Regions from separate parts of the Vreelandella halophytica genome, predicted to be linked through region 1. Evidence: predicted binding sites of a transcription regulator. Region 1 holds the regulator's gene; each other region holds the start of a gene.
The links. The regulator LexA, encoded in region 1, represses DNA repair genes until DNA is damaged. The targets are predictions, from matches to a motif close to TACTGTNTANNTANACAGTA.
Positions count from the first base shown of each region.

Region 1 (7,911 bases):
GCGACCAGCAGGACGCGGCGCGCTGGTGAGGCGTCAAGGCGCCTCGGTCGCCATGATTTGCAAATGGACTTCCGGCATGTGCTGGCAGTGTTCCCCCAGCCAGTGAACCATGCCGGGGGTAAGCGCCTCGCGAAGCTCGGCCAGGGTGTCGGCGTGTATTTCATCGAGGCGCTCGTCGAGCCAGTCGCTAAAGCTCTCTTCATCGATGGGGCTTGCCCCGCTCGCGTCGAGCATCAAGCGGCCGATACGCTGCCAGCCCGTATCGGTGGCGCATACCGGCAGCGCCAAAAACAGCGTGCCGCGCCGGGCGCTGTTCGACTCTGCCCCAAGGCCTGGGTGAGGCGTCACGCTGTTTTGATCCACCACGTGGGGTAGCTGCGGGTAGCGCGCCTCGACCCGAATGCCTTCGTTGTCCATTGCCAGCATATCGCCGTTGACCGGGGCGAGTGGCGCCTTGATACCGAGCTCTTCGGCCAGCGCCTGGTGGGCCTTTTGATGGACCGCTTCGCCGTGAACTGGCAGCAGCGCCTTGGGCCTTATCCAGCGATAGAGCGTTTTGAGCTCTTGCTGGGCCGGGTGGCCGGTGGCGTGGAGTTCCGGGTGATTGGTTTCGTCAAAAAGCGTCACGCCCAGTTGGGTAAAGCGGCGTTTGAGCTGGGCAATCGGGCGTTCGTTGCCGGGAATGGCCTTGGCGGAGAAAATCACGTTATCGCCCGCTTCCAGGTCCATGAAGGGGTGACGCCCCTGGGCCAGGCGCTGCAGTGCTGCGCGGGGCTCGCCCTGGCTGCCCGTGGCGATCACGACGACTTCATCCGGCGGCAGGTAGCCCAAATCCTGGGGCGGGACCAGCGCCGGGAAGTCGTCCAGATAGCCAAGCCCACGGGCGACACCCACCATACGCTCCATGGAGCGGCCCATCAGGCTCACCCGCCGTCCACTCTGCGCCGCCGCCTGGCCAATCGCCCACACGCGCGCCAGGTTGCTGGCAAAGCAGGAGACCACGACGCGGCCCTTGCACGCCTTTAGCGTTCGGGTGAGCGCTTTTGCGACATCGCCTTCGCTGCCCGCGGTGCCGGGGAGCGGGGCGTTGGTCGAGTCGCCGACGACGAGGTCCAGCGGTGCCAGTGCCTGAAAGTGGGCGGGATTGACGCTTGGGCCGATCAGCGGCGCGGGGTCGAGTTTCCAGTCGCCGGTGTGAAGGACCCGGTAGCCCCCGGCCAGCATCATGATGGCGCAGCTTTCGGGAATCGAGTGCGTCATCAACAGATAGCGAAGCGTGAACGGGCCCTGCTCCAGCGCCTCATTGGGTTCGATCACGTGAATGGCGGCGCTGCTCAAACTGTGTTCGGCAAACTTGTGGCGTAAAAGGCCGGCGGCCAGGGGAGTGGCGTAAATCGGGCACTGCCACTTCGGCCAAAGCCAGGCGACCGCGCCGATATGGTCTTCATGGCCGTGGGTGATGAAGAGCGCCTGGGGGGTGATATCGAGCTCGGCCAGGGTCTGGGTATTGGGCACCTGAAGCGGGGCGCTGGGCAGATCCTGGCGAATCATCATGCCGCAATCAATGGCGATCCAGTGACCGTCATAACCATAAAGCGTCAGGTTCATTCCTATTTCACCACAGCCGCCAAGCGGCAGTATGCGCAAGGGTGGACGGCGGCGGGGACGAAGTTGAACGCGAGATGGATCCATTGATTATGAACAGCCTGAAAAGTAAGGCTTTAACTATACGGTAAGGCGGGGGCGGCTAACAATCATGGCGATGCCAGCCAGGCCCGCTTGCGCTACACTAGCGCCCTTGCTCAGCGCCACGACCCCCTTCATGGCGGACAAGGCCTGGCATTTTTAAAATCGTGTTTATATTGAGTGTATTTATGTCGCATTACTACCGTTTAGTGGTTTCCTGCCCGGACCAAGTGGGCATTGTGGCGCGTGTCTCCAGCTTCATCGCCCAGCATGGCGGCTCCATCACCGAGGCAAGCCAGCATTCGGATCTGCAAACGGGCCGGTTTTTCATGCGTTACGAGATTCTTGCCGATTCCATCGGTATGACCGCCGAGGCGCTCGAAGAGGCGTTCTCGCCGATCGCCAGCGCCTTCGACATGCAGTGGGCGCTGGTGGATACGCAAAAGCGGCGCAACGTGGTGATCATGGTCTCAAAAGAGTCCCACTGCCTGGTCGACCTGCTTTACCGCTGGCAGGCCGGCGAGCTCGACTGCAACATCGTGGGGATCATCTCCAACCACCCGGATATGCGCGCGCTGAGTGAGTGGTACCAGATTCCTTACTTTCACATTGCGGTCGACCCAGGCGACAAGCAGGCCTCGTTCGATGCGGTACAGGCGCAAATCGAGGCGCTCGAGGCGGACTGCATCGTGCTGGCGCGCTACATGCAGATTCTGCCGCCGGCGCTTTGTAGCCGCTACGCGGGCCAGGTCATCAACATCCATCACAGCTTTTTGCCCTCGTTTGCCGGTGCCAAGCCTTACCACCAGGCTTACGCGCGGGGCGTTAAGCTGATCGGTGCGACCTGCCACTACGTGACCGAGGAGCTGGATGCCGGCCCGATCATCGAGCAGGACATTCATCGGGTTAGCCACTGCCATACCCCGACGGATCTGGTGCGCTTTGGCCGCGACGTGGAAAAATCGGTGCTGGCGAGGGGGATTCGCTGGCATCTGGAAGACCGGGTGCTGATCGACGGCAACAAGACCGTCGTCTTTAACTAAAAAAAGCGGGGGGCACTGATGAGTGCCCCCCGCTTTTTATACGACGTTCAAACAGGCGAGTGGCTTAGCCGAGCGCTTGGCCGCTGCCGCCGCGAATCACGCCTACGCCCACACCTTCGATATCGAGCTGCTGGGTGCGCAGGTCGATTTCGATCGGGTCGAAGTCGCTGTTTTCAGCCAGTAGCGTTACCTGATGGCCGTCGCGCTTGAAGCGTTTGACGGTGACTTCGTCTTCAAGGCGTGCCACCACGATCTGGCCGTCGCGTACCCGCTCGGTGCGGTGCACGGCGAGCAGGTCGCCTTCCAGAATGCCGATATCTTTCATCGAAAGCCCGCGCACGCGCAGCAGGTAGTCCGCCTTGGGCGTGAAGTAGTCCGCCGGAAGCGGGCAGTAGCGGTCGATGTGCTCGGCGGCCAGAATCGGGTTGCCCGCAGCGACTTCGCCAATGATGGGCAAGCCGTTTGCCGGCGTTTCGCCGCTTTCGTTGGCAGCCGGCGCCGGCTCACTGGTTTCGGTGCCTTCCTGGTTGGGTAGGCGAATACCCCGGGAAGTGTGGCGAATGATACGAATCGCGCCTTTGCGCTCGAGGGCGCGAAGGTGTTCTTCCGCCGCGTTGGGTGAGCGAAAGCCCAAAGCCTTGGCGATCTCGGCCCGGGTGGGCGGGTAGCCAAGCTCATTCATGGTTTTAACGATAAAGTCAAAAACGTGCTGTTGACGTACTGTAAGAGGACGGGACATGTCTGACTCCAGCGTAAAAGGGTAACTAAAAAGGTGACTCGATATATATGTGTTTAAGTATACAGTATGTTCCTCTGTCCAGTATATGACTCAAGCCACGGATTATAAAGCCGTTCGAGCATCGAGTGAGGGAGTTCACCCTTTCTGGCGATTGAGACTGGCGCGTTAATGGCCTACTATTTTGCGATGTTTTAAACACTCGTTTTTCTGGAGGGCGCCATGGCGCAATCTGATACGGTCACGCGTATCCTGGATACTGCGGAGGTGCTGTTCGCTGAACGCGGCTTTGCCGAGACCTCGCTTCGTAATATCACCAGCAAGGCACGGGTGAATCTGGCCGCCGTGAACTACCACTTCGGTTCCAAGAAAGCGCTGATTCAGGCCGTATTCGCGCGCTATCTCGATCCTTTCAGCCAGCGCTTTCACGAAGCCCTGGACGCGCTGCACGAGCGCTACGGCGAGGAGGACATTCCCCTCGAAGTGCTGCTCGAGGCCATGGCGACCACGGTGCTGACGGTGCCCGCCGAGCGCAATAGCCTCAAGGTTTTCATGCGCCTTTTGGGTTTGGCCTATAGCCAGGCCCAGGGGCATCTGCGCCGCTATATTCAGCAGCAGTACGGCGATGTGTTCACCCGTTTCGTCGAGCTCGTTCGTCGGGCAACGCCGGAGCTTCCCGACGCGGAACGCTTCTGGCGGCTGCACTTCATGCTGGGCACGGTGATCTTCACGCTTTCCGGGCTCGATGCGCTGCGCGATATTGCCGCCAAGGAGTACAACGAGCAGGTTTCGGTGCGCGATCTTGTCCGGCGGCTACGCCCGGTGGTGGTTTCCGCCATGAACGCGCCGCTTCCCCCCGCTTTGGAGGAGCCTGCGTATGCTGACGCCCAATCTGGCTGAGCTTCCTCCCGTCGATGGCCCTTGGGTCGAAGTCGACCTCGCCACCCAGCGCCTGCGCTGCTGGCAGGGCCAAGCGGTGGTACACGAGTGCGCCGTTTCGACCGGTGAAAACGGCGTAGGGCAAAACGAGGGCAGTGGTCAGACGCCCCGTGGCTGGCACTACGTGCGCGCCGCGATTGGCGAAGGCCTGCCGGAAAATGCGGTATTTCGCGGGCGGCGCTTCACCGGCGAAGTCTTTACCCCGGCGCTGGGCGCGCAGAATCCCCAGCGCGACTGGATTCTGACGCGTATTCTCTGGCTTTGCGGGCTCGAGCGCGGCGTTAACCGCGCAGGCCAGACCGACTCCCAGCGCCGCTATATCTATCTGCACGGCACGCCGCCAGACCAGCCCATGGGTATCGCCGCCTCCCACGGCTGCATTCGCCTGCGCAATGACGATTTGCTCGCGGTGTTCGCTTTCGCAGCCCCAGGCACCCCGGTGTGGCTCAACGCCGCGGGGCTTTAACCCCGGATTTTGTTTAAGGCCGCCGATCGACTAGAATTGGCGGCCGTTTTATTGGATGCAAGCCGATGACGCAACCGCCAGGCCCGGTCATGCTCGACCTCGAAGGGCCCGCTATCACGCAAGCTGAAAAAGCCTTGTTGGCCGACCCCGCCGTGGGCGGGGTCATTTTGTTTGCGCGCAACGTAGAAAGTGCCGAGCAGGTCAGCGCGCTTTGCCAAAGCATTCGCCGGCTAAGGCCCGATCTGCTGCTGGGCATCGACCAGGAAGGCGGGCGCGTTCAGCGCATCAAAAAAGGCGTTACGCGGCTTCCCGCGATGGCGCGCATTGGTGAGGTCTACGCCCAAGACGCGGATGCCGGGATACAGCTGGCCATCGATGCCGGCTGGCTGCTGGGCATGGAGATGGCGGCCTGCGGGCTCGATATTAGCTTCGCCCCGGTGCTCGATGTCGAAAGCGGGGTTTCCAGCGTGATCGGCGATCGAAGCTTCAGTCAGGACCCCGAGCACGTCGCCGAGCTCGGCGGACGCTTCATTCAGGGCCTGCACGAAGCGGGTATGGCCGCGGTAGGCAAACACTTTCCCGGCCACGGCGGCATCGAAGCCGACACCCATCATAGCTTTGCCGACGACCCGCGCCCGCTAAGCGAGCTCAAGGCGCGGGATCTGGTGCCTTTCACCCGCCTTGCCGCCCAGCTCGACGGCGTCATGCCCGCCCATGTGGTCTTTAGCGCTTTCGATCAGCGCCCGGCGGGCTTCTCGCCGAACTGGCTCGGAATGCTCAGAGAGTCACTGGGCTTCAAGGGGGCGATCTTCTCCGACGATTTGACCATGGCCGGTGCCCACGTGGCCGGCGGGCCGGTGGAGCGCGCCCGCGCCGCGCTGGCTGCCGGCTGCGACATGCTGCTGGTATGTAATGATCGTGGCGCCGCGCTCGAGGTGGTCGCCCATTGTCAGGGGCTCGAGAGCAAACGCGCCGGCAAGCTTCGCTACGCCCGCGCCCGGCCGGATCTCGCGGCGTTGCCCGCGCTCAAGCGCTGGCGCCGCGCCAATGCACGCCTGAGCGAGCTGGCCGACTAGCCCGCGCCGCCTTAAACACCTTTTTCTCGTTCGAAGCGCCGATGTATCGCCGGCGCTTTTATTTTTTAAACCTTGATCGCTTGATACCGGAGCCCTTCGATGAACAAACTCGATAAAGAAGCCCTTGAATCCCTGGATTCAATGCGCGAGCTGATGGATAACGCCGACTGCCTGATCACCCAGGCGCAGGTCGAGGAAGCTCTCGATCACATGGCCGAAGCCATCACACGGGATTTGGGTGACAAGCTGCCGGTGTTTTATTGCGTGATGAACGGCGGGCTGATCACCACCGGTCATCTGCTGACCCGGCTGGGCTTTCCGCTGGAAGTCGACTACCTGCACGCTACGCGCTACCGCAACGAACTGCGCGGCGGCGAGCTTTTCTGGCGGGTCTCGCCGGAGGTGCCGATGGCCGGGCGCCACGTGGTGATCATCGACGACATCCTCGACGAAGGCTCGACCCTGGCGGCAATTCTGGACTACTGCCAACAGGCCCAGGCGGCGAGCGTCACTACCGCCGTGCTGGTCGATAAACAGCACGACCGCAAGGCGGTGCCGGGGCTCAAGGCCGACTACTGCGGCCTGGAAGTGGCGGATCGTTACGTGTTCGGTTTCGGCATGGACTACAAGGGTTACTGGCGCAACGCCCCTGGTATCTTCGCGCCCAAGGGGCTGTAAGCCTTACCCCTCTTTAGCGGGGCGAAAAACGCCGCGTTAGCCCGGTTTCGGCGATCATGCGCGTGGAGATCTCCTCGATCGAGAAGCGGGTGGTATCGATGAACGGAATGCCAAGCGTGCGGTAAAGCGCGCTTGCCTGCTCGACTTCCTGCACGCATTGGTCGATCGAGCTGTAACGGCTGTTGGGACGGCGCTCGTTGCGAATGGCCGAAAGCCTTCGCGGGTCGATGGTCAGCCCGAAGAGCTTGTGGCGGTGCGGGGCGAGCACCCTGGGCAGTTTCAAACTGCCGTCCTCGTCGAGATCGTCTTCGGTGATCGGGTAGTTGGCCGCGCGGATGCCGAACTGCAGCGCAAGATAAAGCGACGTTGGCGTTTTGCCGCAGCGCGAAACGCCGACCAGAATGACGTCTGCCTGATCGTACTGGTGGGTGCGCGCGCCGTCGTCGTTGTCGAGGGCAAAATGCACCGAGTGGATGCGATCCATGTAGACATCGTCGCTACCAATGGCGTGGGTTCGCCCGACACTATACGAAGAGTGGGTCTCGAGCTCTTGCTCCAGCGGCGCCAAAAAGGTCGAAAACACATCCACTTTGAAGCCCTGGGCCTGGCGAATGACGTCGCGAATTTCCTGATCGACGATGGTGTCGATGATGATCGGGCGCTGGCCGTCGCGGTTGGCGGTGGCGTCGATGATATTGGCGAGCGCCTGGGCTTTTTCGACCGAGTCGATATAGGGCTTGGTGAGCATCGTGATCTCGACGCCGCTGAATTGTGCCAAAAGGCTACGTCCCAAACTCTCGGCGGTGATCCCCGTTCCGTCGGAAATAAAAAATGCCGTACGCTTCATGCTTTTCTCCCGTTGATCACCTCGATGCGTGAAGCGCTATTCTCACCGTTGGGTGTCGCAAGCACAACGGGCCAGGCCGCTATGGAGCGGGCGACTACAGAAAGCGCCTTAATTCTCGCCGTGTTGTAAAAAACCTTCACTGACTTCGCGGTTAGACTAATGGCGAATACGAGGGGGCGGTGATAGGGTGACACGCTCAATGAAATTGACCGACCCGATCTGGCGAGCCCCGGTCTGGCGAGACCCGGTCGGGTGGTTCAACCCGCGGTCGATGATTAAAAGGGGTGTTGCGTGCAAGAGTACATTGTGTGGTTCGATCAACTGGGCATGAACGACGTCGAGCGAGTAGGCGGCAAGAACGCCTCGCTCGGTGAAATGATCTCCAACCTTGCGGGCGCCGGTGTCACCGTGCCCGGCGGCTTTGCCACCACCGCTCACGC
Region 1 is NZ_OZ309107.1:1,596,943-1,604,853, forward strand. Features, by position in the region: gene moaE (molybdopterin synthase catalytic subunit MoaE) at 1-29, shown strand, start outside; gene ACWHXT_RS07580 (ribonuclease J) at 34-1,608, opposite strand; gene purU (formyltetrahydrofolate deformylase) at 1,875-2,729, shown strand; gene lexA (transcriptional repressor LexA) at 2,794-3,468, opposite strand; gene ACWHXT_RS07595 (TetR/AcrR family transcriptional regulator) at 3,688-4,365, shown strand; gene ACWHXT_RS07600 (L,D-transpeptidase family protein) at 4,343-4,870, shown strand; gene nagZ (beta-N-acetylhexosaminidase) at 4,936-5,946, shown strand; gene ACWHXT_RS07610 (hypoxanthine-guanine phosphoribosyltransferase) at 6,046-6,624, shown strand; gene ppsR (posphoenolpyruvate synthetase regulatory kinase/phosphorylase PpsR) at 6,638-7,471, opposite strand; gene ppsA (phosphoenolpyruvate synthase) at 7,763-7,911, shown strand, end outside.

Region 2 (7,911 bases), 1.8 Mb from region 1:
GCGGGTAAATCGACGCTTTTTCGCCGCATCCTGGGCCTGGTGCAGGGCCAGGGCGCAGTGGTCATCGGCAATACGCAGTCCGAACGCCCGGTGGCCTACATGCCCCAGGACACCGGTGCGAAGGCGGTGCTCAGTGTTTATGAGTCGGTGCTGTTGGCACGCATGCAGGGGCGAAGCCTAAAGGTACAGCCGGAGGATCTTGCCCAGGTCGACCGGGCGCTTGGTGAGTTGAACATTGCCGCCCTTGGCGAGCGCGACATCGGCGATTTGAGCGGCGGCCAGCGCCAGCTGGTCAGTGCCGCCCAGGCGCTGGTGCAGGAGCCGGACATCCTCATGCTCGACGAGCCCACCTCGGCGCTGGACTTGAACCGCCAGATCAACCTGCTGAGCGTACTGCGCCGGCTGGCCGACGAGCGCGGCATGCTGATTCTGGTCGCGCTGCACGATTTGGGCCACGCACTGCGCTTCACCGATGCTTCGATGGTACTGGAGTACGGCCGATTGATCGCCTGCGGCCCCACTCAAGAGGTCATCACGCCGGATCTCTTGCGCCAGGTCTACAAAGTGGCGGCGCGCATCGAGCCCTGCTCGAAGGGCCACCCTCAGCTTATCGTCGAAGAGGCCGTTTAGAGCGGCGGCCTTCGAGGGAGGCCAGCGCGACGCCGGCCAGCATCAGGGGCAGCGCCATGATGAAGCCACTCGAGATGGGGATGGCGAACAGCACCCAGTCCGCAGCAATCGGCCAGACCAGCGCCACGTACTCGAACGGCGCCAGCCGCGACACTTCGGCATAGCGAAACGCCAGCGTCATGGCGATATGCCCCGCCCCGCCAAACAGCCCGGAAAGCACCAGCAGGGCAAACTCGGTGCCGGTAAGCTCTGCCCAGCCCAACGGGAACGTGGCAAGCCCCGCCAGCGACGACACCACGATGAAATAAAACGCGATCGACCCGGCGGTTTCGGTACGCGAGATATGCCGGATGGTCAGCAGAGCGCCCGCGGTCAAAAGCGCACCCACGGTGCCGAGCGCGTAGCCCAACAGCCGGCCGTCACTTCCGGCCCCGCTCAGTTGGGGCACCACCAGCACCGCCATACCGGCCAGCGCCAGCACGATGGCCCCGCCGCGGTAGAACGAAAATTTTTCGCCGAGCAGCAGCACGCCGCCCACCGCCATGAAGATCGGCGCCAGCTGCACCAAAAGCGTCGCCTCGGCCACCGGCAGAAAAGCGACGGCCGAAAACGAGCAAAACATCGCCGCCGCCCCAAGCCCGGAGCGCAGCAGATGCCCGAGCGGGCGCCGGGTGGCCAGCGCCGTGGGGAATTCCCGGCGGATCATCAAAAAGATGACGATGGGGATCAGCGCGAACAGCGAGCGAAAGAAGATGGACTGGCCCACCGGGACCGTCTCGCTCACCGCCTTGATGCACACCAGCATGCCGGTGAACATCACCCCGGACAGCACGCGCAAGAAAATGCCCAGCCCTGGGCGGTCTTCGATTCCGGTCATGGTCGACTCGCTTTTTTCTACAAAAAAGTCCCCGGCGCCAGGCACCGGGGACTTTGTACGCTAAAGGCGCGCCAGGTACTCCATGGAGCACCCGACCAACGCCGAGGCCTTCAGCTTACGGCTTCATCTCTTCGAAGAACTTCTTCACGCTGTCGAAGAAGCCGGTTTTCTTCGGCGAGTGGCTGTGGCTGTTGCTGCCGTCGAAGCTCTCCTGGAGCTGACGCAGCAGACCTTTCTGCTCTTCGTTCAAATTCACCGGAGTCTCGATCACTACCTTGCAGAGCAGATCGCCCGGCGCGCCGCCGCGAACCGGTTTGACGCCCTTACCGCGTAGGCGGAAGAGCCGCCCGGTTTGGGTTTCCGGCGGGATCTTGAGCTTCACGCGGCCATCGAGCGTCGGCACTTCGAGTTCGCCCCCCAGGGACGCATCGACGAAGTTGATCGGCACGTCGCACTGCAGGTGCTTGCCGTCGCGCTGGAAGATCGGGTGCGACTTGATCGCGACCTGCACGTAAAGATCGCCGGCCGGGCCGCCGTTCACGCCGCTTTCGCCTTCGCTATTCAGGCGAATACGGTCGCCGGTATCCACGCCAGGCGGAATCTTCACGGACAGCGTACGGGTCTCGCGTACGCGGCCTTCACTATTACACTTGTGGCACGGCACCTTGATCTGCATGCCGGAGCCGTGACAGGTCGGGCAGGTTTGCTGCACGGCGAAAAAGCCCTGCTGCATGCGTACCTGGCCCATGCCCTGACAGGTCGGGCAGGTGTCCTTGCTGGTACCGGGCTCGGCACCTTCACCGTCGCAGCGGTCACAGTTGATGTGGCGCGGTACGCGAATGTCGACCGTGGTACCGGCGACAGCGTTTTCCAGATCCAGCTCCAGGTTGTAGCGTAGATCCGAGCCGCGGGCCGGGGCGTTCGGGCCACGACGACGACCGCCGCCCCCACCAAAGATATCGCCGAACACGTCGCCGAAGATGTCGCTGAAGTCCCCGGCGCCACCGCCGCCGCCGAAGCCGCCACCACCATAACCGCCGCCCTGGCCGTCTACACCGGCGTGGCCGAACTGGTCATAAGCAGCGCGCTTTTGCTCGTCGCTGAGCACTTCGTAGGCATCGGATACGTCGCGGAATCTCTCTGCGGCGGTTTCGTCATCCGGGTTACGGTCAGGGTGGAATTTTTGCGCCAGGCGGCGATAGGCCTTTTTGATCTCTTTCTGATCGGCCCCTTTTTCAACACCCAGGACTTCATAATAATCGCGCTTGGACATGGGTCCTACGCCTCCTGGTTAGGTATGCACTTGACGGTACAGGTCACGATAAACGTCCTGGCCGCGGAAACAGCAACGCGGGAGAGGGCTCCCGCGTCACTGCTAACCTTGGCAGAAAGAGAAATTACTGCTTCTTCTGCTCGTCGTTGACTTCTTCGTACTCGGCGTCAACCACGTCGTCTTCCGGCTTGGACGCGGTTTCTTCGCCGCCTTCGCCTTCTGCCTGAGCGCCTTCAGCCTGCTCGGCGTACATCTTCTGTGCCAGCTGGCCGGAGGCTTCGGTCAGGGCATCCAGTTTCTTCTGGATATCGTCCTGATCGTCGGTCTTCACCGCCGCTTCGAGATCGGCAATGGCGGTTTCGATGTTCTGCTTCTCTTCATCGGTCGCCTTGTCGCCGGCTTCTTCCAGCGTCTTGCGCGTGGCGTGAATCATGCCGTCGGCCTGGTTACGCAGCTGGACCAGCGCCTCGAACTTCTTGTCTTCGTCGGCGTGGGCTTCGGCGTCGCGCACCATCTGCTCGACTTCTTCATCGGAAAGACCGCTGGAAGCCTTGATGACGATCGACTGCTCTTTACCCGTCGCCTTGTCTTTCGCGGAGACGTTCAGGATACCGTTGGCGTCCAAGTCAAAGGCAACTTCAATTTGCGGTACGCCGCGCGGTGCCGGCGGAATGTCGGCGAGATCGAAACGACCCAGCGACTTGTTCTGCGATACCTGCTTACGCTCACCCTGCACGGCGTGAATGGTCACGGCCGTCTGGTTGTCATCCGCGGTGGAGAAGGTTTGCGTCTTCTTCGTCGGGATGGTGGTGTTCTTCTCGATCAGCGGCGTCATCACGCCGCCGAGAGTCTCGATACCCAGCGTCAGCGGGGTGACGTCGAGCAGCAAGACGTCTTTCACGTCGCCGCCCAGTACACCGCCTTGAATCGCGGCGCCTACGGCCACGGCTTCGTCCGGGTTGACGTCTTTACGCGCTTCCTTGCCAAAGAACTCAGCGGCTTTCTGCTGAACCAGCGGCATACGCGTTTGACCACCGACGAGGATGACGTCGTCGATTTCAGATGCGGAAAGACCGGAGTCCTTCAGCGCCATCTTGCACGGTTCCAGCGAGCGCTGAACCAACTCTTCGACGAGCGACTCGAGCTTGGCGCGGGTCACTTTGACGTTCAGGTGCTTGGGACCGGTGTTGTCTGCCGTGATGTAGGGCAGGTTCACGTCGGTCTGCTGGGCGCTTGAAAGCTCGATCTTAGCTTTTTCGGCGGCTTCTTTCAGGCGCTGCATGGCCAGGTTGTCGCCGGAAAGGTCGATACCGCTGTCGGACTTGAACTGCGCGACCAGATAGTTGATCAACGAAAGGTCAAAGTCTTCGCCGCCCAGGAAGGTGTCGCCGTTAGTGGCCAACACTTCGAACTGGGTTTCGCCATCGACGTCGGCCACTTCGATGATGGAGATATCGAAGGTACCACCGCCCAGGTCGTAAACCGCGATGGTCTTGTCACCGCGCGACTTGTCCATGCCGTAGGCAAGGGCAGCGGCGGTCGGCTCGTTGATGATCCGCTTGACTTCCAGACCCGCGATGCGACCGGCGTCTTTGGTCGCCTGACGCTGGCTGTCGTTGAAGTAGGCGGGTACGGTAATGACCGCTTCGGTCACTTCTTCGCCGAGGTAGTCTTCGGCGGTTTTCTTCATCTTCTTGAGCACTTCCGCGCTGACCTGCGGCGGTGCCATTTTCTTGCCTTTTACTTCGACCCACGCGTCGCCATTATCGGCTTCGGCGATCTTGTACGGCACCATCTTGATGTCTTTTTGAACGACGTCGTCTTTAAAGCGACGGCCGATCAGACGCTTGATGGCGTACAGGGTGTTTTCCGGGTTGGTCACGGCCTGGCGCTTGGCGGCCTGACCGACCAGGGTTTCGCCGTCATCGGTGTAGGCGATGATGGACGGCGTGGTGCGGCCGCCTTCGGCGTTTTCAATTACCTTGGAGCTATCACCATCGAGAACCGCCACACAAGAGTTGGTGGTGCCCAGGTCAATACCAATAATACGTCCCATAGCAAAAACCTCGAATTCGGTTGTGACAAAACTAAATGCTGTTGAGCAATCGGTGTGCGGTAACTACCGCGGGTTGGCCTTTATCTGGGGGCCGCCTTGAACTTTTCAAGGGGGGATTTCGTATTAACCCCTAACTCGATCACTCCGCTTTCTTGCTGACCACGACCATCGCCGGGCGAACCAGACGACCGTTGAGCAGGTAGCCCTTTTGCATCACGTCCATCACGGTGTTGGGCTCGAGCTCCGGGTTGGGAACCATGGTCATCGCTTCGTGCACCTGGGGGTCGAAGGGCTCGCCGTGGGGCTCCACGCTTTCGACACCAAACTTGTTCAGCACGTCCAGCTGCATTTTGAGCGTCATGGACACGCCTTCACGGTGTACGTCAGTGGCGTCTTCTTGCATGTTCTCGAGGGCTTTTTCGAGGCTGTCGACCACCGGCAGAAGCTCTTTCACGAACTTCTCGAGCGCGAACTTGCGCGCTTTTTCCGCTTCGGCTTCAGCGCGGCGACGAATGTTTTGCGCTTCCGCCGAGGCGCGCAGCGACTGGTCCTTGGCCTCGGACAAACTCTGTTCGAGCTCTTCTACCCGCGCGGCCAACACTTCGGCTTCCGGGTTATCCACGCCCTGCTCCAAAGTGTCGGTGCCCAGCGGCGACTCGTCGTCCAGCACGCCTTCCAGGTCACCCTCGACCAGGCGCTCTTCGTCGGCCTGCTCGGTGACGTCGGCCTCCTGCTCCTGGCGGGCCAGCTCGTCATCCATGGGGGTTTGCGGTTCTTTCGCCATGCCGTACTCCTAAATGAGGTCGCGGCGCCTAATGCGGCTGCCTGATGAAACAAAGGGTTTATCAATGCGTATGCACGCTATATGGGGGCCCTGGCCGTCATCTCAAGAGGGGCATTGAAGTGAGTTATCGACTACTGTATAAAACAACAATCATTGTATAAGCATCCAGTTTCTATAGCGCCCTGCCCAGGAGGCCCTATGCTGACGCAGCTAGTGATCCAGGACTACGCCATCGTTGACCGTCTGGAGCTCGACTTGACCGACGGCATGACCGCCATCACCGGTGAAACCGGGGCGGGCAAATCCATCTTGCTTGGCGCCCTGGGGCTTTGCCTGGGCGAACGCGCCGAGGCCGGGAGCGTACGCCACGGCTGCGAGCGCACCGATCTTTCCGCCAGTTTCGACATTACCCACCTGCCCGCCGCTGCCGAGTGGCTCGAAGCGCGAGAGCTCTCGTCGGAAGAGTGCCTTTTGCGCCGCGTGGTCAGCGCCAGCGGTCGCTCGAAGGCGTGGATCAACGGCCAGCCGGTGACCATCGCCGATCTCAAAGCGCTGGGCGAACTGCTCATTCAGGTACACGGCCAGCACGCTCATCAAGCGCTGATGCGCGAAGAGACCCACCTTGCCCTGCTGGACGACTACGCCGGGCTCAAACCCAAGCGCCAGTCGTTGACCGAAACCTTCAAGGAGTGGCGCAGCGCCCGGGCACGGCTGAAAAAACGCAGCGAGGCCGGCAGCGAAGTCGAGGCCAAGCGTCAGCTACTGCGCTACCAGGTCGAAGAGCTCGACCAGTTGGACTTGAGTGAGGGGGAGCTGCAAACCCTGGAAGAGGAGCAGCATACGCTGGCCCACGCCGAGGAGGCCATTCGCGAGACCCAGTTTGCCGTGGAGTGTTGCGAAAGCGATGAAGGCGGGGCGCTGTCGCTGCTGAATCAGGCCCACGCGCGCTTGACGGCGCTTCCCGGCAGCGACAAGGGCGTGCTGGCCAATACGCTTGCCATGCTCTCAGATGCCCGCATTCAGGTAGAGGAAGCCGCCAGCGAGCTCTCCCACTTCGCCAGCGCCACAGAGCTTGACCCGGAGCGCCTGGCTTGGGTGGACGAGCGCCTGACCGATGTTCACCGCATCGCACGCAAGCACCACATCGCCCCGGAAGAGCTCTGTGCGCTTCACAAAGCGCTTGCCCAGGAATTCGCCCAGCTCGAGGCGAGCGACGAAGACATCGAAGCGTTAAGCGGCCAGGTGGCCGAGTACCGCGAGCGCTACCGCCTGGAGGCCAAAGCGCTCTCCGAGGCGCGCCAGAAAGCCGCCATCAAACTCGGCAAGGAAGTCCAGCAACAGTTGGCGTTTTTGGCCATGGGCAAGGCGCGCTTCGAGGTGGCCGTTTCCTCACGTGAAACGCCCAGCCAGGAGGGCCTGGACCAGGTGCAGTTCTTGATCAGCGCCAATCCGGGCCAGCCGGCCAAGCCGCTCACCAAAGTGGCCTCCGGCGGTGAGCTTTCGCGCATCAGCCTGGCGATCCAGGTCGTGGCGGCCAGCCACTCCACCATCCCAAGCCTGGTCTTCGATGAAGTGGACGTAGGTATTTCCGGCGCTACGGCGGAAATCGTCGGTCAACTGCTGCGCAAACTGGGCGAAAAAGGCCAGGTCATGACCGTCACCCACCTGCCCCAGGTCGCCGCCCAGGCGCACCAGCATCTGCATATCGAGAAGCAGGCCAAGCGCGACAGCACCCTGACGCACATGGCGCTACTCGACGACCAGGGCCGGGTGAGCGAGCTGGCACGCATGCTGGGTGGCGTAAAACTCTCCGAGCAAACCCTGGCCCACGCCCGGGAGATGCTCAACGCCAGCCAGCGCCCAACGCACTAGCGGCTAAAAGCCTGCCGCGCCCGAAACCAAAAGCGCCCCGACTGCGATAGCAGCCGGGGCGCTTTTGTGAGCGCTGCGGTTCGTTGACTCAATCAAACCGCTTGAAGGAGTGCGCGTTACGCCTTGGGGCGTACGTACAGCACCAGCGCATGGTCGATCAGCTCGAAGCCGTGCTCTTCGGCGATCTCTTGCTGACGACGCTCGATGATTTCATCGACGAACTCGATGATCTCACCGCTTTCCAGACACACCATATGGTCGTGGTGGTCTTCCTGGGTCATTTCGAACACTGCGTGGCCGCCGTCGAAATTGTGACGAATCACAAGACCCGCCGACTCGAACTGAGTCAGCACGCGATAGACGGTCGCCAGGCCCACATCCTCACCCGCATCGATCAGTGTTTTATACACTTCTTCTGC
Region 2 is NZ_OZ309107.1:3,373,038-3,380,948, forward strand. Features, by position in the region: gene ACWHXT_RS15605 (ABC transporter ATP-binding protein) at 1-630, shown strand, start outside; gene ACWHXT_RS15610 (DMT family transporter) at 608-1,507, opposite strand; gene dnaJ (molecular chaperone DnaJ) at 1,623-2,780, opposite strand; gene dnaK (molecular chaperone DnaK) at 2,905-4,836, opposite strand; gene grpE (nucleotide exchange factor GrpE) at 4,976-5,620, opposite strand; gene recN (DNA repair protein RecN) at 5,819-7,492, shown strand; gene fur (ferric iron uptake transcriptional regulator) at 7,609-7,911, opposite strand, start outside.
Region 2: the regulator LexA is predicted to act here: its motif matches at 5,753-5,772, upstream of recN (DNA repair protein RecN).

Region 3 (7,911 bases), 310 kb from region 1:
TCAGGAGCTATCAACATGCCCATCTATGAATACGAGTGCAAGGCCTGCGGTCATCGCATGGAAAAACTACAGAAGATCAGTGCCGACCCGTTGAAGCACTGCCCGGCCTGTCAGCGCGACGATCTCAATCGTCTGGTGTCGGCGGCCGGTTTCCGCTTGGCCGGCGGCGGATGGTATGAAACCGATTTCAAAACCGGTGGCAAGAAAAACCTGGCAGCGGACAACCAGCCCGCCGCAAAGGGTAAAGCCGAAAGCGCTTCGTCTACACCCACCGGTGGCTCTTCCAAAAGCAAGGGTGATGCGGCGTAGCCGCGCCGGTGAAGGCCAGACCCGCGATACCTTTATTGTCACGTAACAGAACAGGATGAAACATGCGCAGCCATTATTGCGGCCAGCTTAACGAAACTCTGGTAGATCAAACGGTCACCGTCTGTGGGTGGGTGCATCGTCGCCGTGACCACGGCGGGGTCATTTTCCTCGATATGCGCGATCGCGACGGCATCGCCCAGTTCGTAGTCGACCCGGATACCGCTGAAGCGTTCGCCAATGCCGACCGTGCCCGTAATGAGTACGTGCTGCGTATTACCGGCCGCGTTCGGCTGCGCCCGGAAGGCACGCAAAACCCGAACATGCCCACCGGCATGATCGAGATTCTGGCGAAAGACGTCGAGGTGCTCAACACCGCTGCCACGCCGCCTTTCCAGCTCGACGAGCACGGCAAGGTCGGCGAAGAAGTGCGCCTCAAGCACCGCTACATCGACCTGCGCCGCCCGGACATGATCGAGAAACTGCGTCTGCGCTCGCGTATCTCGCATACCGTTCGCGCCTATCTGGAAAACGAAGGTTTTCTGGATATCGAGACGCCGATCCTGACCCGCGCAACGCCGGAAGGCGCCCGCGACTACCTGGTGCCTAGCCGCACCCACGCTGGCAGCTTCTTCGCGTTGCCGCAGTCGCCCCAGCTTTTCAAGCAGCTTTTGATGGTGGCGGGCTTCGACCGCTACTACCAGATCGCCAAGTGCTTCCGCGACGAGGACCTGCGCGCCGACCGTCAGCCCGAGTTCACCCAGATCGATATCGAGGCCTCCTTCGTCGAGGAGAACGATATCATGGGCATTACCGAGTCGATGATTCAAAAGCTCTTCAAGGAAGTACTCTCCGTCGAGCTGCCCGAATTCCCGCGCATGAGCTGGCAGGAAGCGATGGACCGATTCGGCTCGGACAAGCCCGATCTACGTATCCCGCTCGAGCTGACCGATGTCGACGACCTGATGAGCCAGGTCGACTTCAAGGTCTTCTCCGGACCGGCCAGCGCCGACGACGGCCGTGTGGCCGCGCTGAAAGTATCCGGCGGCGCCAAGCTTTCGCGTAAAGAAATCGATGAGTACACCAAATTCGTCGGCATTTACGGCGCGAAAGGCTTGGCCTGGATCAAGGTCAACGAGCGCGCCAAGGGTCTGGAAGGTCTTCAGTCGCCCATCGTCAAGTTCATGGAGAACGTGGTCGAAGAGCTTCTGGACCGGGTAGGGGCCGAGGATGGCGATATCATCTTCTTCGGCGCGGACAAGACCAATATCGTCAACGAGGCGATCGGCGCGCTGCGCGTGAAGCTCGGTGCCGATCTGGACCTTTACACCCAATCCTGGGCGCCGCTTTGGGTCGTCGACTTCCCGATGTTCGAAGCCGACGATAACGGTCGTCTGAGCCCGCTTCACCACCCGTTCACGGCGCCGTCCTGCTCGCCGGAAGAGCTCAAGGCCGACCCGGCCAGCGCGCTTTCCCGCGCCTACGACATGGTGCTCAACGGCACCGAGCTCGGCGGCGGCTCGATCCGTATCCACGACCAGACCATGCAGCGCAGCGTGTTCGAGATTCTGGGTATCGGTGAAGAGGAAGCCCAGGAGAAGTTCGGCTTCTTGCTCGACGCGCTCCAGTACGGCGCGCCGCCCCACGGCGGCCTGGCCTTCGGCCTCGATCGTCTGGTGATGCTGATGGCCGATGCGAAAACCATCCGCGAAGTAATCGCCTTCCCGAAAACCCAGAGCGCGGCGTGTTTGATGACCGACGCCCCGGGCGAGGTGAGCCCGGATCAGCTCAAGGACCTCAACATCCGCCTGCGCCAGAAAGCGAAGCCCGAGACCACCACCGGCGAGTAATCCGGTAAAGGTTTCAATGCTACGTTAAGGTAGGCTCAAGCACCGGCGCTCGCGTCGGTGTTTTTGTTTCCAGGCACCGTGCTTCAAGGGAAGTAGGTCAGGAAAAGCACGTCTGGAAGTAGTACGTCTGGAAGTAGTACGTCTGGAAATTGTACGTTAGAAATAGTCCGTCAGGAGAAAGCACATGGACGAACGGCCCAAAGGCCCGACCCGGCGCATCCTGGGGATCGACCCGGGCTCGCGGATTACCGGGTACGGCGTGATCGAACTGGTCAACGCCAAGCCGCACTACGTGGCCAGCGGCTGTATCCGAACCGCTGACGGGGCACTCGAGCAGCGCCTGGCGCAAATCTACGCCGGGCTTGCCGAGGTAGTGGGTCTTCACCGGCCAACCGAGGTTTCGGTGGAGCGTGTCTTCATGGCGAAAAACCCGGATTCCGCCCTGAAACTTGGCCAGGCGCGCGGCGCGGCGTTAGTGTGCATGGCCAATCACGGGCTGGAAATCGCCGAGTACGCCGCCCGCCAAATCAAACAGGCGGTGACCGGCCAGGGCGGGGCGGATAAAGCCCAGGTCCAGCATATGGTCACCGCCATTTTGAATCTTTCGGCCACCCCCCAGGCCGACGCCGCGGATGCGCTGGCCATTGCGCTCAGCCACGCCTACGCAGGCCAGGGGCTAACGGCTTTGCCCGCCCGGGGGGCAAGCCGGCGCTCGAGCGGGCGTTGGCGACTTTAACGGCGCACAGCGCTTAAGGTCGTCGCGCCACCACTGGTCATCTGTACAGAGTCGTCATATAGTAACCCTGTGTAGAGTAACCGTCTGTTTAGTCACTCGCTTTTTTATGTAACCCAAGTTTGATCGGTAACGAGGTAGCCCATGATTGGTCGTTTAAACGGCGCACTGCTGGAAAAACATCCACCCTGGGTGGTCATCGACGTGCACGGCGTTGGCTACGAGTTGGAAGCCTCGATGACAACCCTTGTGGCGCTTCCCGCCCCGGGCGAGACCGTAACGCTCTATACCCACCTGACCATTCGCGACGACGCGCATCTTCTTTACGGCTTCGCCCGAGCGCAGGAGCGTGCGCTCTTTCGGGCGCTGATCAAGGTCAACGGCGTAGGCCCCAAGCTCGCCCTGGCGATTCTCTCGGGCATGGACGAAGACGCCTTCATGCGCTGCGTGCGCGACGACGACAGTAAAGCGCTCACCAAACTGCCCGGCGTGGGCAAGAAAACCGCCGAGCGGCTGATCATCGAAATGCGCGACCGCTTCCCGGAATGGGAGCAGGGCCAGCACGCACCGCTTGCCCTGGAAGGCGCCAACGGCGAGCCCGCACCGCGCAACAACCTGGCCGATGCCGAAGCGGCGCTTACAAGCCTTGGCTATAAGCTGACCGAAGCCGCTAAAATGCTGGCCGATATTGACCCCCATCAGCCCACGGAAGCGCTCATAAAAGCAGCCCTTACCCGGCGCATGGGAGGCTGAATGACAAATTATCGGGTTTTGAACGCAGGCGCTAACGAGTATTTATGCTAGAACACGACCGGCTCATTGCCGCCGCCCCCGAGCAGGGCGAAGTGCGCATCGACCACGCCATTCGCCCCAAAAAACTCCAGGACTATATTGGCCAGCCCCGGGTACGCGAACAGCTGGAGATTTTTATCGGCGCCGCGCGGCTTCGCGAGGAGAGCCTGGACCACACCCTGGTCTTTGGCCCGCCGGGCCTTGGTAAAACCACGCTGGCCAATATCATTGCCACCGAGATGGGCGTCGGGCTCAAGTCTACCTCGGGCCCGGTGCTCGAGCGCGCCGGCGACCTGGCCGCCATGCTCACCAATCTCGAGCCCGGTGATGTGCTGTTCATCGACGAAATCCACCGGCTTTCGCCGGTCGTCGAGGAAGTTCTTTATCCCGCCATGGAAGATTTCCAGCTCGATATCATGATTGGCGAAGGGCCGGCGGCGCGTTCGATCAAGCTGGATTTGCCGCGCTTTACGCTGGTCGGGGCGACCACGCGCGCCGGGCTTTTGACCTCGCCGCTGCGCGACCGCTTCGGTATCGTGCAGCGTTTGGAGTTTTATAACCTGGAAGAGCTGACCGAGATCGTGACCCGCTCGGCCAGGCTTTTGGACGTCGAAACCGACCACGAAGGCGCGATCGAGATCGCTCGGCGCTCCCGGGGCACGCCGCGTATCGCCAATCGACTTTTACGCCGCGTGCGCGACTACGCCGACATCAAGGGTAACGGGGTCGTTAACGCCGCGTTGGCCGACGCCGCGCTCAATATGCTAAACGTGGACCATCACGGCCTGGACCATATGGACCGTCGGCTATTGCTGGCGATGATCGACAAGTTCGACGGCGGCCCGGTCGGGGTGGATTCGCTTTCCGCGGCGATCGGCGAAGAGCGCGATACCATCGAGGACGTCATCGAGCCCTACCTGATTCAGCAGGGGCTCATGATGCGCACGCCGCGTGGGCGCGTGGTGACCCGCCAGGCCTGGCGACACTTCGACCGCGTACCCCACGAGCAGAGTATCGACGTGGAAGGGGAGCGCCGCCCATGAGCTCAACGTTTCGTATGCCGGTGCGTGTCTATATCGAAGACACCGACGCCGGCGGCATCGTCTACTACGTTAACTACTTGAAGTTCATGGAGCGCGCCCGCAGCGAATGGCTAAGAGAATTGGGGCTTGGCCAGCAAACGCTGCTGGACGAAGGCACGCAGCTAGTGGTATACCGCTTGGCTTGTCACTATAGCAAACCGGCCAGACTCGACGACGCGCTAAGCGTAGACGCAACCGTCGACAGTATGGGCCGCTGCCGGATGGTGTTCGAGCAACGCGTATGGCGAAACGAGGAACTCTTGTGCCGCGCCACAGTCGAGATAGCCTGCTTGAACGGCGAAACGCTACGGCCCAAAGCGTGGCCCAGCGAGCTTCGCGCCCAACTCGACGCGTAAGCGGGCCGGGCAGCACTACCTAACGGGTTTCTGGATCCATTCTACAGACCATAACGGCGCGTTTGCGCTAACAGACTGATGAGGGCGACTGTGAACGATAACACCATGTCCATACCCCACCTGATAATGAGTGCCAGCACCGTCGTGCAGCTGGTCATGCTGCTGCTTGTAGTGGGGTCGATCCTCTCATGGGTGGTGATTTTTCAGCGCAGTATCGCTATACGCCGAGCCAAACGGGAGTACAGCGAGTTCGAAGAGTCGTTTTGGTCCGGGGTCGATCTCAACGAACTCTATCGCGACATTCCCGCCGACGAGCCGGGGCATGGCGCCGAGCATATCTTTCATTCCGGCTTTCGCGAATTCAACCGTTTGCTTCCCAAGACCCGTAACGCCGATACCATTCTCGAAGGCGTACAGCGCAGCATGCGCGTTGCCTGGTCCCGGGAAGAAGACCGCCTGACCCAACATCTGACCTTTTTGGCCACCGTGGCCTCGGCAAGCCCCTATATCGGCCTGTTCGGTACGGTCTGGGGCATCATGGGCTCGTTTCAGTCGCTCTCCATGTCGCAGCAGGCAACGCTTGCCACCGTCGCGCCCTGGATCGCCGAAGCGCTGATCGCCACGGCCATGGGCCTGTTCGCTGCCATCCCCGCGGTTATTTTCTACAACCGTCTCTCCAATGACGTTAGCCGGCTACTAGGTAAGTACGAAGACTTTGCCGAAGAGTTCCACGCCATTTTGCATCGCAATCTGCAAGGTCGCGATAGCAGCAAGAGCGTCGGCTAAGGGAGTCCACAATGAACGGACCATTTCATCGCGGCGGTAATAAAAAACCGATGGGGGAGATCAACGTCGTCCCTTTCATCGACGTCATGCTCGTGCTGCTGGTGATCTTCATGATCACCGCTCCCATGCTGACTCAAGGAGTCGAGGTCGACCTGCCCCAGGTAAGCTCCGAACCGCTGGAGAACCAGGACGAGTCGGACCCCATCATTATCTCGGTCAATAGCGAAGGCAGCTATTTCATTACCCTGGGTGAGGACACCACGGCGGTGTCGCTTGATCAGATGTCCGAGCGCGTCGTCGCGATACTCCAGCGTGTACCCAATACGCCGGTCATGGTGCGGGGCGACCGTAACGTACAGTACGGCCAGATCGTGGTGCTGATGAGTACGCTTCAGCGCGCCGGCGTTGCCAACGTAGGGCTACTTTCCGAGCCGCCCCAGGAGGCGCAAGGGTAACGCTTATGGCCCATGACGCTTTTCGTGACCGACAGGACGTCGGCTATACCTTGCCCGCGATACTGGCGATTGCGGTTCACCTCGCGATCCTGGCGTTTAGCTTGATCAGCCTGCCGAGCAGCACCGAGGAGCCGGACACTACCTCGATCGTGCAGGCAACCTTCGTCAGCACCGAGACCTTTACCGACCAGGCGCAGCAGGCGATCGAACAGCAGGCGGCATTAGAGAGTGCCAGCGCCCCGGAGGCGACCGAACCACCGCCGGAACCCGAGCCCGAACCTGCACCGCAAGAGAGTAACGCCGAAGCCGAGGCGCAAGCGCAGGCCGCTGCCGAGGCTGAAGCCCAGGCGGCTGCAGACCGCGCTCGTGCGCTCGAAGAAGCCGAAGCCGAAGCGGCGCGCCGGGAACAGCAGGCCGAAGAACAGGCTCAGGCGCAGGCAGCTCAAGCCCAGGCACGCGAAGAAGAAGCCCAGCGCCTGGCCGAAGAGCGCGCCGCCGAGGAGCAAGCCCGAGAAGAAGCCGAAGCCGAGCAGCAACGCCTGCGCGAAGAGCAGGCTCGCCAGGAACGCGAGGCAGAAGCGGAAGCCGAACGCCAACGCGAAGAAACCGCACGTCGCGAGGCGGAGGCCGAAGCAGAGGCCGAAGCCCAAGCAGAGGCAGAGGCAGAGGCAGAGGCAGAGGCCGAACGCCGGCGTGAGGAAGAGGCGCGTCGCGAAGCCGAGGCCGAAGCACAAGCTGAGCGCGAAGCCCAGGCAGAACGTGAGCGCGAAGAAGCGGCGCAACGCGAACGCGAAGCCCAAGCCGAGCGTGAGGCGCAGGCCCAACGTGAACGGGAAGCAGAGGCCCAGCGTCAGCGCGAAGCCGAAGCTCAGGCAGAGGCCGAAGCCGCCATGCAGCGCCAGCTGGAAGGCGAAGCGGCGGCCGCGGCCAATGCGCAACAAGCCCAGCAGGCAGCCAATAACTTTAGCAACCTCGTGCAGCGTGCCGTCGAGCAGGCCTGGATCATTCCCGGCGGCGCCGGCGACAACCTGCGTGCCACCATAAGCGTGCGTTTGGGGCCGTCAGGGGAGGTGTTAATGGCTAACATAGTTACGTCGAGCGGCAACAGCGCTTTTGATCAGTCGGCCATTCAAGCGGTCGAGCAAGCAGCGCCGTTTCGCGAGCTGCTGCAACTAACCCCGGAACAGCAGCGCATGATTCGATCACAACCGATGAACTTTAACTTCACACCAGGAGGGGTACGTTGATGCAGACATTGAGCAAAGTGTGGCTATTTTGTGTTCTGCTGCTGATCAGCAGCGTCGCAAGTGCCAACCTTACCATCGAAATAACCCGGGGCAGCGACCAGGCCCTCCCCATCGGCGTAGTGCCTTTCGAGGGTGGCGAGGGGTTTCCTGAAGACGTTGCGCAAATCGTTCAGGATGACCTGGAGCGTAGCGGCATGTTCGCGCCGCTCGAGCGCAGCGCAATGTTCGAGAGACCAAGTCAGGCAAGCGATGTGCAGTTCGGCACCTGGCGCTCGCTGGATACCCGCTACCTGGTCGTCGGGCG
Region 3 is NZ_OZ309107.1:1,908,230-1,916,140, forward strand. Features, by position in the region: gene ACWHXT_RS08955 (FmdB family zinc ribbon protein) at 16-309, shown strand; gene aspS (aspartate--tRNA ligase) at 372-2,156, shown strand; gene ruvC (crossover junction endodeoxyribonuclease RuvC) at 2,341-2,892, shown strand; gene ruvA (Holliday junction branch migration protein RuvA) at 3,034-3,642, shown strand; gene ruvB (Holliday junction branch migration DNA helicase RuvB) at 3,687-4,724, shown strand; gene ybgC (tol-pal system-associated acyl-CoA thioesterase) at 4,721-5,119, shown strand; gene tolQ (protein TolQ) at 5,225-5,905, shown strand; gene tolR (protein TolR) at 5,917-6,360, shown strand; gene tolA (cell envelope integrity protein TolA) at 6,366-7,607, shown strand; gene tolB (Tol-Pal system beta propeller repeat protein TolB) at 7,607-7,911, shown strand, end outside.
Region 3: the regulator LexA is predicted to act here: its motif matches at 2,924-2,943, upstream of ruvA (Holliday junction branch migration protein RuvA).

Region 4 (7,911 bases), 1.4 Mb from region 1:
CATAGAAGAACAGACCTTCACCGAGCATGCACTGACGATCACGCTCTCCGGCGGGGTCGCCAGCACCCCGGCCTCCTGCGCCGAGCAGTTGATCGAGCGCGGCGACCAAGGCATGTACCGCGCCAAGGAGCAAGGGCGTAACCAGATCGTGGTGGCTCAGCCAGAGACATCCGAAGAATTTTAATAGCGGCGTAGGCGTACTATGCTAATGCCCTACCCGTGATTCATGCCCAACGCTAAAGGAACCCGCCATGACCAATGCCGAGCTTAACGCGCTAAAGCAAAAATACGTGGCCGCCGGCGCGGCAAGCCCCGCCACCGCCTTCGCCGCCCGTGCCGAAAACGCCGAGATTTGGGATGCCGACGGCCACCGCTTCATCGATTTTGCCGGCGGCATTGGCGTACTCAACATTGGCCACCGCCACCCGAAGGTCGTCGCGGCGGTCAAGGAACAGCTCGACAAGGTGATGCACACCTGCCAGACCGTCATGCCCTATGAAGGCTACGTGAAGGTGGCCGAAAAGCTCAGCCAGGTCGTGCCGGTACGCGGCCATGCCAAGGTGATGCTGGCCAACTCCGGTGCCGAGGCGCTGGAAAATGCCGTGAAGATCGCCCGCGCGGCTACCGGCCGCCCCAACGTGGTCTGCTTCGACGGCGGCTATCACGGGCGTACCTTCTACACCATGGCGATGAACGGTAAGGTCGCACCCTACCAGACCGACTTCGGCCCGATGCCGGGGACCGTTTTCCGTGCACCTTATCCGGTGCCCTACCACGGCATCAGCGAAGACGAGGCGATTCGTGGCTTGATGATGGCGCTGAAAACCGACGCCGGCCCGACCAACACCGCCGCCATCGTACTCGAACCCGTGCTCGGCGAAGGCGGCTTCTACGCCGCCCCGGCCTCCTTTCTCAAACGCGTTCGCGACATCTGCGATGAGCTCGGTATCCTGATGATCGTCGACGAAGTGCAGTCGGGTTTCGGGCGTACCGGCAAGCTCTTTGCCATCGAGCACAGCGACGTCGAGCCCGACATCATGACCATGGCGAAAAGCATGGCCGATGGCATGCCGATTTCGGCCATCGTCGGTACCGATAAAATCATGGACGCCTCTGGCCCCAACTCGCTGGGCGGCACCTACACCGGCAGCCCCACCACCTGCGCCGCGGCCCTGGCGGTACTCGAGGTGTTCGAGGAAGAGAACATTCTCGAGCAGAGCCTGGCGCTGGGTAACAAGCTGGTCAAACGTTTCCACGAGTGGCAGAACAAGTTCGACTGCATCGATAACGTGCGCAATCTGGGCGCCATGGCCGCGTTCGAGCTGGTCACCGAGAAAGAAGGTAAAAAGGCACCGAACCCGGACCTGGCCGGAGCGCTTTGCAAAAAAGCCCGCGAAAAAGGCCTGATCCTGCTCTCCTGCGGTATGTACGGCAACACCATCCGCTTTTTGATGCCGATCACCATCGAAGACGATGTGCTCAACGAAGGCCTGGACATCATCGAGTCCTGCCTGGATTCGCTGACCTGATCCCCGAGCCAAACGCCGCCTGAACGCAAAAACGCCGCCCTATCGGGCGGCGTTTTTTTAATCCTCTAATCCTTGGGCCGGCGATCCCCTTCGAGAAAATTCGCCGTGAATACCGCTTTGCCGTGGGTTTCGAAGGACCATTTCATGACATCGTTAAGGGCGGCCATGACCGCGTCGAATTCGCCGAACACCTGGGTGCTCATGCGGTTGGGGTGAACCTCGAGCCCGCTTTGCTCCAGGCGCTGGACGACCTCCTTGACCACCGGTTTGAAGTCGTCGGTCAGCGGGTAGTAGCTTAGCTGTACGGAAAGATACATGGTCGCTCTCCTGGTCATTATAAATAGGGCTTAAGGCCCTCAATGGGCCTGGATACGCTGCCAGGCATCGAGGATCGCCGTGCGGGTCTCCTCCGGGTGTTCCATCGGGAACATATGCCCGCCCGGCACGCGGTTGACCGACATCCCCTTACGCTGCAGGCGGCAAATGCGCTTGGGTGTCATCAGGTCAGAGCCCGCGCCGGCGACGATTTCCACTGGCACCTGAACCCGGGCCAGCCGGAACGAAAGGTGATCCGGCAGGTTGCGAAAGATGGCGACCTCGACGCCGGGTTCGAACACCAGCTCGGCCTGGCCATCCTCGAGTAGCCGGGTGCCTGTTTCAACATAGTCGCTAAGCGCCTGCGGGGTAAAGGTGCGAAAAAGCCCACGCCGTTTGAGCGAAGTGGTCATCGCCTCGCGGCTGGGCCACACGCTTCGCCGGTTGCGCGTTTTGCCGGCTGGGGTGATCCGGTCGACGAAGCCAAAGCGCTTGGCCGCTTTCAACGCCCAGGCATCGATGCCCATCATCAAGGGCGGGTCGAGCATGACCACACCGTAAAAGCGCTTGGGCTCGCGCAGTGCGGCCATGGCCATCAGCGTGCCGCCCAGCGAGTGGCCCACGCCCAGCACCTTCGTGTGCGTAGGCAGGTAATGTAAAAGCTCATCGACCAGGTTGGCCCAGTTGCGATTCACCGGGAAGCGCGGGTGATGCCCGACCCGGTCGATAGGCTGAAGATCGAAGTGCTCGGCCAGAGGCGCCAGCAGGCTTTTGTAACTGTCGCCGGTAAAGCCGTTGGCGTGGGCGAAGACCAGGGGAGGACGTGAAGGTGTCATAAGGGCTCTGTCATAAGGGCTTTTTAATAAAGGCTCTGGCAGTATAAGAAATAGTACGGTCCGGCGGTCCGGGGCGCAGCAGCCATTAGGCCGCTATCGGTCATACAGCTGTTTTAATCAAAGCCAGAACCGGCGTCAAGGCCAAGCCCCTGGGCCCTTAAAACAGCGAAAGCTGGGTGTCCGGGGCGCCGTCGGCCAGCCGGTAGCCTACTCCCAGCAGGCGTACCGGGCGCGCCCCACGCGCCCAGCCAACGTTCAAAAGCGATTCGAACTGCGCCATGTTCGGCGCGGGGTCGGCGTGCTCGACCGTGGTTTGGGTAAAGTCGTTGAACTTCACCTTGACCATCAGCCCCTTCACCGCCGGGGGCGGGTCCAGTCGTGCGTAGCGCCGCTCCAAATCGCTCAAAAGCTCGGGAAGCTCGCCCCGGCACGCCTCGAGCGTGGGCAAATCCTGGGAGTAGGTTTGTTCGGTGCTGATCGACTTACGCTCGCGGTGGGTCTTGACCGGGCGCTCGTCATGGCCGCGGCTTAGATCAAACAAACGTTTACCAAAGCGCCCGAAGTGCTCGATCAGCTCGGTGAGCGCTCGGGTGCGCAGGTCCGCGCAGGTGTGGATATCGAGGCTGGCCATTTTTTCCGCCGTGCGCGGGCCAACGCCGTGAATCTTTTTGACCGGCAGCGCCTCGACGAAGCGCTCGACGTCGTCGGGCGGAATCACGCACAGGCCATCGGGCTTGTTCCAGTCGCTGGCGATCTTGGCTAAAAACTTGTTGGGGGCAACGCCGGCGGAGACGGTAATGCCCACCTCCCGGCGCACTTTCTCGCGAATGGCCTGGGCCATCAGCGTGGCGCTGCCTTTGAACTGGGTCACCTGGGAGACGTCCAGAAACGCTTCGTCCAGTGACAGCGGTTCGATCAGCTCGGTCATCTCGCGGTAGATGGCAAACACTTGGCGGGCCACGTCCTTGTACTTGGCCATGTCGCCACGAATGATGGTGAGGTGCGGGCAGCGTTTGAGCGCCTGGCCCATGGGCATGGCGGAGTGGATGCCGTACTCCCGCGCGGGGTAGTTGCACGTGGCGACCACGCCGCGCTGCTCCACGGAACCGCCAATGGCGATAGGAATATCCGCAAGCGCCGGGTTATCGCGCATTTCGACCGCTGCGTAGAAGCAGTCGCAGTCACAGTGAATAATCTTGCGCACGGGCCCCTGCTTACCTCCGTGTCGAAAAGCAGGGCCACGTGAAAAGCCACCGCCTTAACTGTAAAAAATCACAGTGTAGCATAGCCCCGACGCGCTCACGCCATGCCATGGCGTGTAGCGGCTAGGTACCGCAGAAGGTGCGCAGTACCTGTTCGCTGCTGGTAGCCGGGGCGGCCAAGCGGCGCGCGCTCGTCGATTCATCGAACGGGTTGGTTATCGCCGCCAGCAGCGTATGAAACGGCGCGAAATCCCCCTGAAGCGCGGCGTCGATGACCTCTTTCACGCGGTGGTTGCGGGGGATGACCACCGGGTTGGCGCGGCGCATGGTGTGCTGACGCGTGGCGTGCTCGGCCAGCTCGCTGCCCCGCCAGGTCTCGAGCCATCCATCCAGTGCATTCGGCGTTTGGGAGAGCGCCAGCAGCGCCTCGCGGCTGGCATCGTCGAAGTCGATGGCGTAATGGGTCAGCGCATCGAAGGTGGCGGTCATGTCCATGCGCCCTTGCTGCATCAGCGTTTCGAGCTCGTCCATCAGGGTGTCGGCAAGCTCCGGCGCGTCCTCTTCGAGCCCCAGCTTGGCAATACGCAACTGCCGCCGGGCATGATCGAAGTGCGTGTCGAAACCGCGAATCACCTCTACCGCGCGCTCGACGCCCTCTTCGCCCTGCACGTTCATCAAGGGCAGCAAGGTTTCGGCAAAGCGGGCCAGGTTCCACTGGGCCGCCGCGGGCTGGTTATTAAACGCGTAGCGCCCGCCTTCGTCGATCGAGCTGTACACCTTACCCGGGTCGAACTGTTCCATGAAGGCGCAGGGGCCGTAGTCGATGGTTTCGCCACTGATACTGGTGTTGTCGGTATTCATCACGCCGTGAATAAACCCGACGCTCATCCAGCGGGCGACGAGCTTGGCCTGGCGGCGGGTCACGCACTCGAGTAGCGCCAGGTAAGGGTCGTCTTCGGTCATGACCTCGGGGTAATGGCGCTGGATGACGTAGTCCGCCAGCGCTTTTAAAGTGGTCTGATCCTGACGCGCGGCAAACTGGAAGGTGCCCACGCGAACGTGGCTCGAGGCGACCCGGGTGAACACCGCGCCGGGCTCGGGCATTTGACGCACCACGCGCTCGCCTGCGGCCACCGCCGCCAGCGCTCGGGTGGTGGGCACGCCGATAGCGGCCATGAACTCGCTGACCAGGTATTCGCGCAGCACCGGCCCGAGCGGCGAGCGACCGTCGCCGCCACGGGAGAACGGCGTTCGCCCGCTGCCCTTGAGCTGGACATCCCAGCGCTTGCCCTCACTATCCACTACCTCGCCCAACAGCAGCGCGCGGCCATCGCCCAGCTGGGGCACGAAGTTGCCGAACTGATGCCCGGCGTAGCCAAGCGCGACGGGGCGCGCCCCTTCCGGCGTTATGTTACCGCTGAACCACTGCGCAAGCGTTGCTTGATCCGGCACGGCGCGCGCGCCGAGCGTCTTTGCGAGCGCCTCGTTGAAGGCGATCAGAGAGGGGGCAGCAACGCCCGCGGGCTCGCAGGCACGCCATAGCGGCTCGGGAAGCGTTTGGTACTCGTGATCGAAGTTCAGCACTAAGGCCTCCACTTTCAATAGTCAGGCTGGGGTAATACCCTAGCATCTTGCTCAAGTTTATGGCGACATCATGCGCTCTTCCAGCCCTCTTTCACCATCGATTCATACCCCGCTGCCCCGGCGCTTTTACGACCGGGATACCCTGCTGGTCGCTCGTGAGCTTTTGGGCTGCCAACTGGTGCGCCGGGTGGGCGATGAGCTGGTCGCCGCCACCATCGTGGAAACCGAAGCGTACAGGGGTGCTGCGGACTCCGCCTGCCACGCGCACCGGCGCAAAACGCCGCGCACCGAGGCGATGTTCGGCCCGCCCGGCCACGCCTACGTGTACCTGGTGTACGGCATGCACTGGCTTTTGAATATCGTTACCCAGCCCGAAGGCAACCCCTGTGCGGTGCTGGTGCGCGCGGTCGAACCTGCGGTCAACGAAGAGGCCATGCGCTACTACCGCCCTATTCAGGGCAAGGCGCTCTGCAACGGTCCTGGCAAGCTCACCCGGGCACTGCAAATCGACAAATCGCTTTACGGTGAAGACATGACCCAACCGGAAACGCTTTGGGTCACCCAGGGCAAGGCCGTTGAGCGTATTTCGAGCGGGCCGCGTGTGGGGATCGACTACGCCGCCCCGGCGGATCGCGACGCACCCTGGCGGCTTTGGGTGGTGGATAACCCCTGGGTCTCTAAAGCGCGTTAGTGCCCGTTTGCTCCAGGCAGGTCAACGCGTGAGCCAATACCGGGGTGAGCGGCGCGCGCCACTGATGGGTAAGCAGGTGATCGGCCCGGGTCACGCCCAGCGAAAGTGACGCCACCGGCAGGCCCCGGGCGTGGGCCTCGCGGCAGAAGCGGTAGCCGGAGAACACCATCAACGAGGTGCCCACGGCCAGCACCGCACTAGAGCGGGCCAGCGCCGCCTCGGCTTCGAGCCGGCGCGCCATGGGCACCACGTCGCCGTAATAGACCACGTCAGGCTTCAATATGCCGCTACAGCGTGGGCAGTCGTACACCTTGAAGCTCGAGAAATCGGCTTCCAGATCCGCGTCGCCGTCCGGGGCGTGGGCGGCGTCCATTGCCGCAAAGCGGGGGTTCATGCGCGCCATTTCCGCGTGCATGGCGTAGCGCATGATGCTGTAACCGCAGCGCATGCAGCTCACCGTATCCGCCCGGCCATGCAGGTCGACCACGCGTTTTGAGCCCGCCCGCTGATGAAGCCGGTCGACGTTTTGCGTCACCAGCATTTCCACCATGCCCTTGGCTTCGAGCGCGGCCAGCACCCGGTGCGAACCGCCCACCTGGGCGCTGCCCAGCGCCTTGAAGCCGATCAGCGCCCGCGCCCAGTAACGCTTGCGCACACTGGCACTTCCCATGAAGTCACCGTGCTGCACCGGCGGCGAGCGTTTCCACTGGCCGTTGGCATCGCGGTAATCGGGAATGCCGCTGTCGGTGCTGACCCCGGCACCGGTAATGATGAAAAGCCGCGGGTGGCGAAGTATGAACGCCGCCAACTCTTCGCCCGCCTGCTCAACATCCGTCAGGTTTTTTATCTGCGTCAATACTTCACCCCAGGAAAGCGGTTAACATCTCAACGATACTGTAAGACAGTGGCGGTGCATACAACGTGCCCGCCCCGGCCTAACGAGGAGCCCTTTCATGCAGCGAGATCACGATATCATCATCATTGGCGGCGGCATGGTGGGCGCGGCACTGGCCGCGCGGCTGGGGCAAGCCGGCCGCCGCGTGGCGCTGATCGAACACAGCACGCCCCCCAAGGCCCCCGAGGGCGACTATGACCTGCGTATCTCGTCGCTGAACAAACGCTCGCTCGACTTCATCGAGGCAAGCCACACTAACCTTCCGCTAGAGCGCACCTCGTCGTTTCGCCATATCGAAGTGTGGAACCAGGAAGGCGCCGGGCACAGCCTGTTTTCGGCCGAGGACAGCGATATGGAGCGCTTTGGCCTGTTCATCGAGAACATCGCGCTTCAGCACGCCCTGTGGCAGCGCCTGGAAAGCATGGCCTGCGTGACGCTTTATACCGAAACCACGCTGGTGGCGACCTACGCAAGCGGAAGCACCCGCATGGTGGAGCTGGATAACGGCCAGACCCTGAGCGCCGAACTGGTGGTCGGTGCCGACGGCGCGAACTCCAAACTGCGCGAGCTAGCCGGTATCGAGATCGCCACCCACGACTACCACCAGCGCGCGATGATCATCAACGTGGAGACGGTACTTCCGCAGCAAGATGTGAGCTGGCAGTGCTTCACGCCCAACGGGCCGCTTGCCATGCTGCCGCTGCCCGGCCACCGCGCCTCCCTTGTGTGGTACGACCAGGAAGGCGCCACCCAGGCCCGCGAGGCCATGGACGACGCCGCCCTTAAAACCGCCATTGAAGCGGCGTACCCCAAGCGGCTGGGGGGTATTACCCGCGTGGTCGCCCGCGCAAGCTTCCCC
Region 4 is NZ_OZ309107.1:2,952,775-2,960,685, forward strand. Features, by position in the region: gene ACWHXT_RS13575 (sensor domain-containing diguanylate cyclase) at 1-184, shown strand, start outside; gene gabT (4-aminobutyrate--2-oxoglutarate transaminase) at 252-1,529, shown strand; gene ACWHXT_RS13585 (YkoF family thiamine/hydroxymethylpyrimidine-binding protein) at 1,595-1,846, opposite strand; gene ACWHXT_RS13590 (alpha/beta fold hydrolase) at 1,886-2,680, opposite strand; gene dinB (DNA polymerase IV) at 2,838-3,884, opposite strand; gene ACWHXT_RS13600 (protein adenylyltransferase SelO) at 4,006-5,466, opposite strand; gene ACWHXT_RS13605 (DNA-3-methyladenine glycosylase) at 5,537-6,157, shown strand; gene ACWHXT_RS13610 (NAD-dependent protein deacetylase) at 6,144-7,013, opposite strand; gene ACWHXT_RS13615 (FAD-dependent monooxygenase) at 7,111-7,911, shown strand, end outside.
Region 4: the regulator LexA is predicted to act here: its motif matches at 3,941-3,960, upstream of dinB (DNA polymerase IV).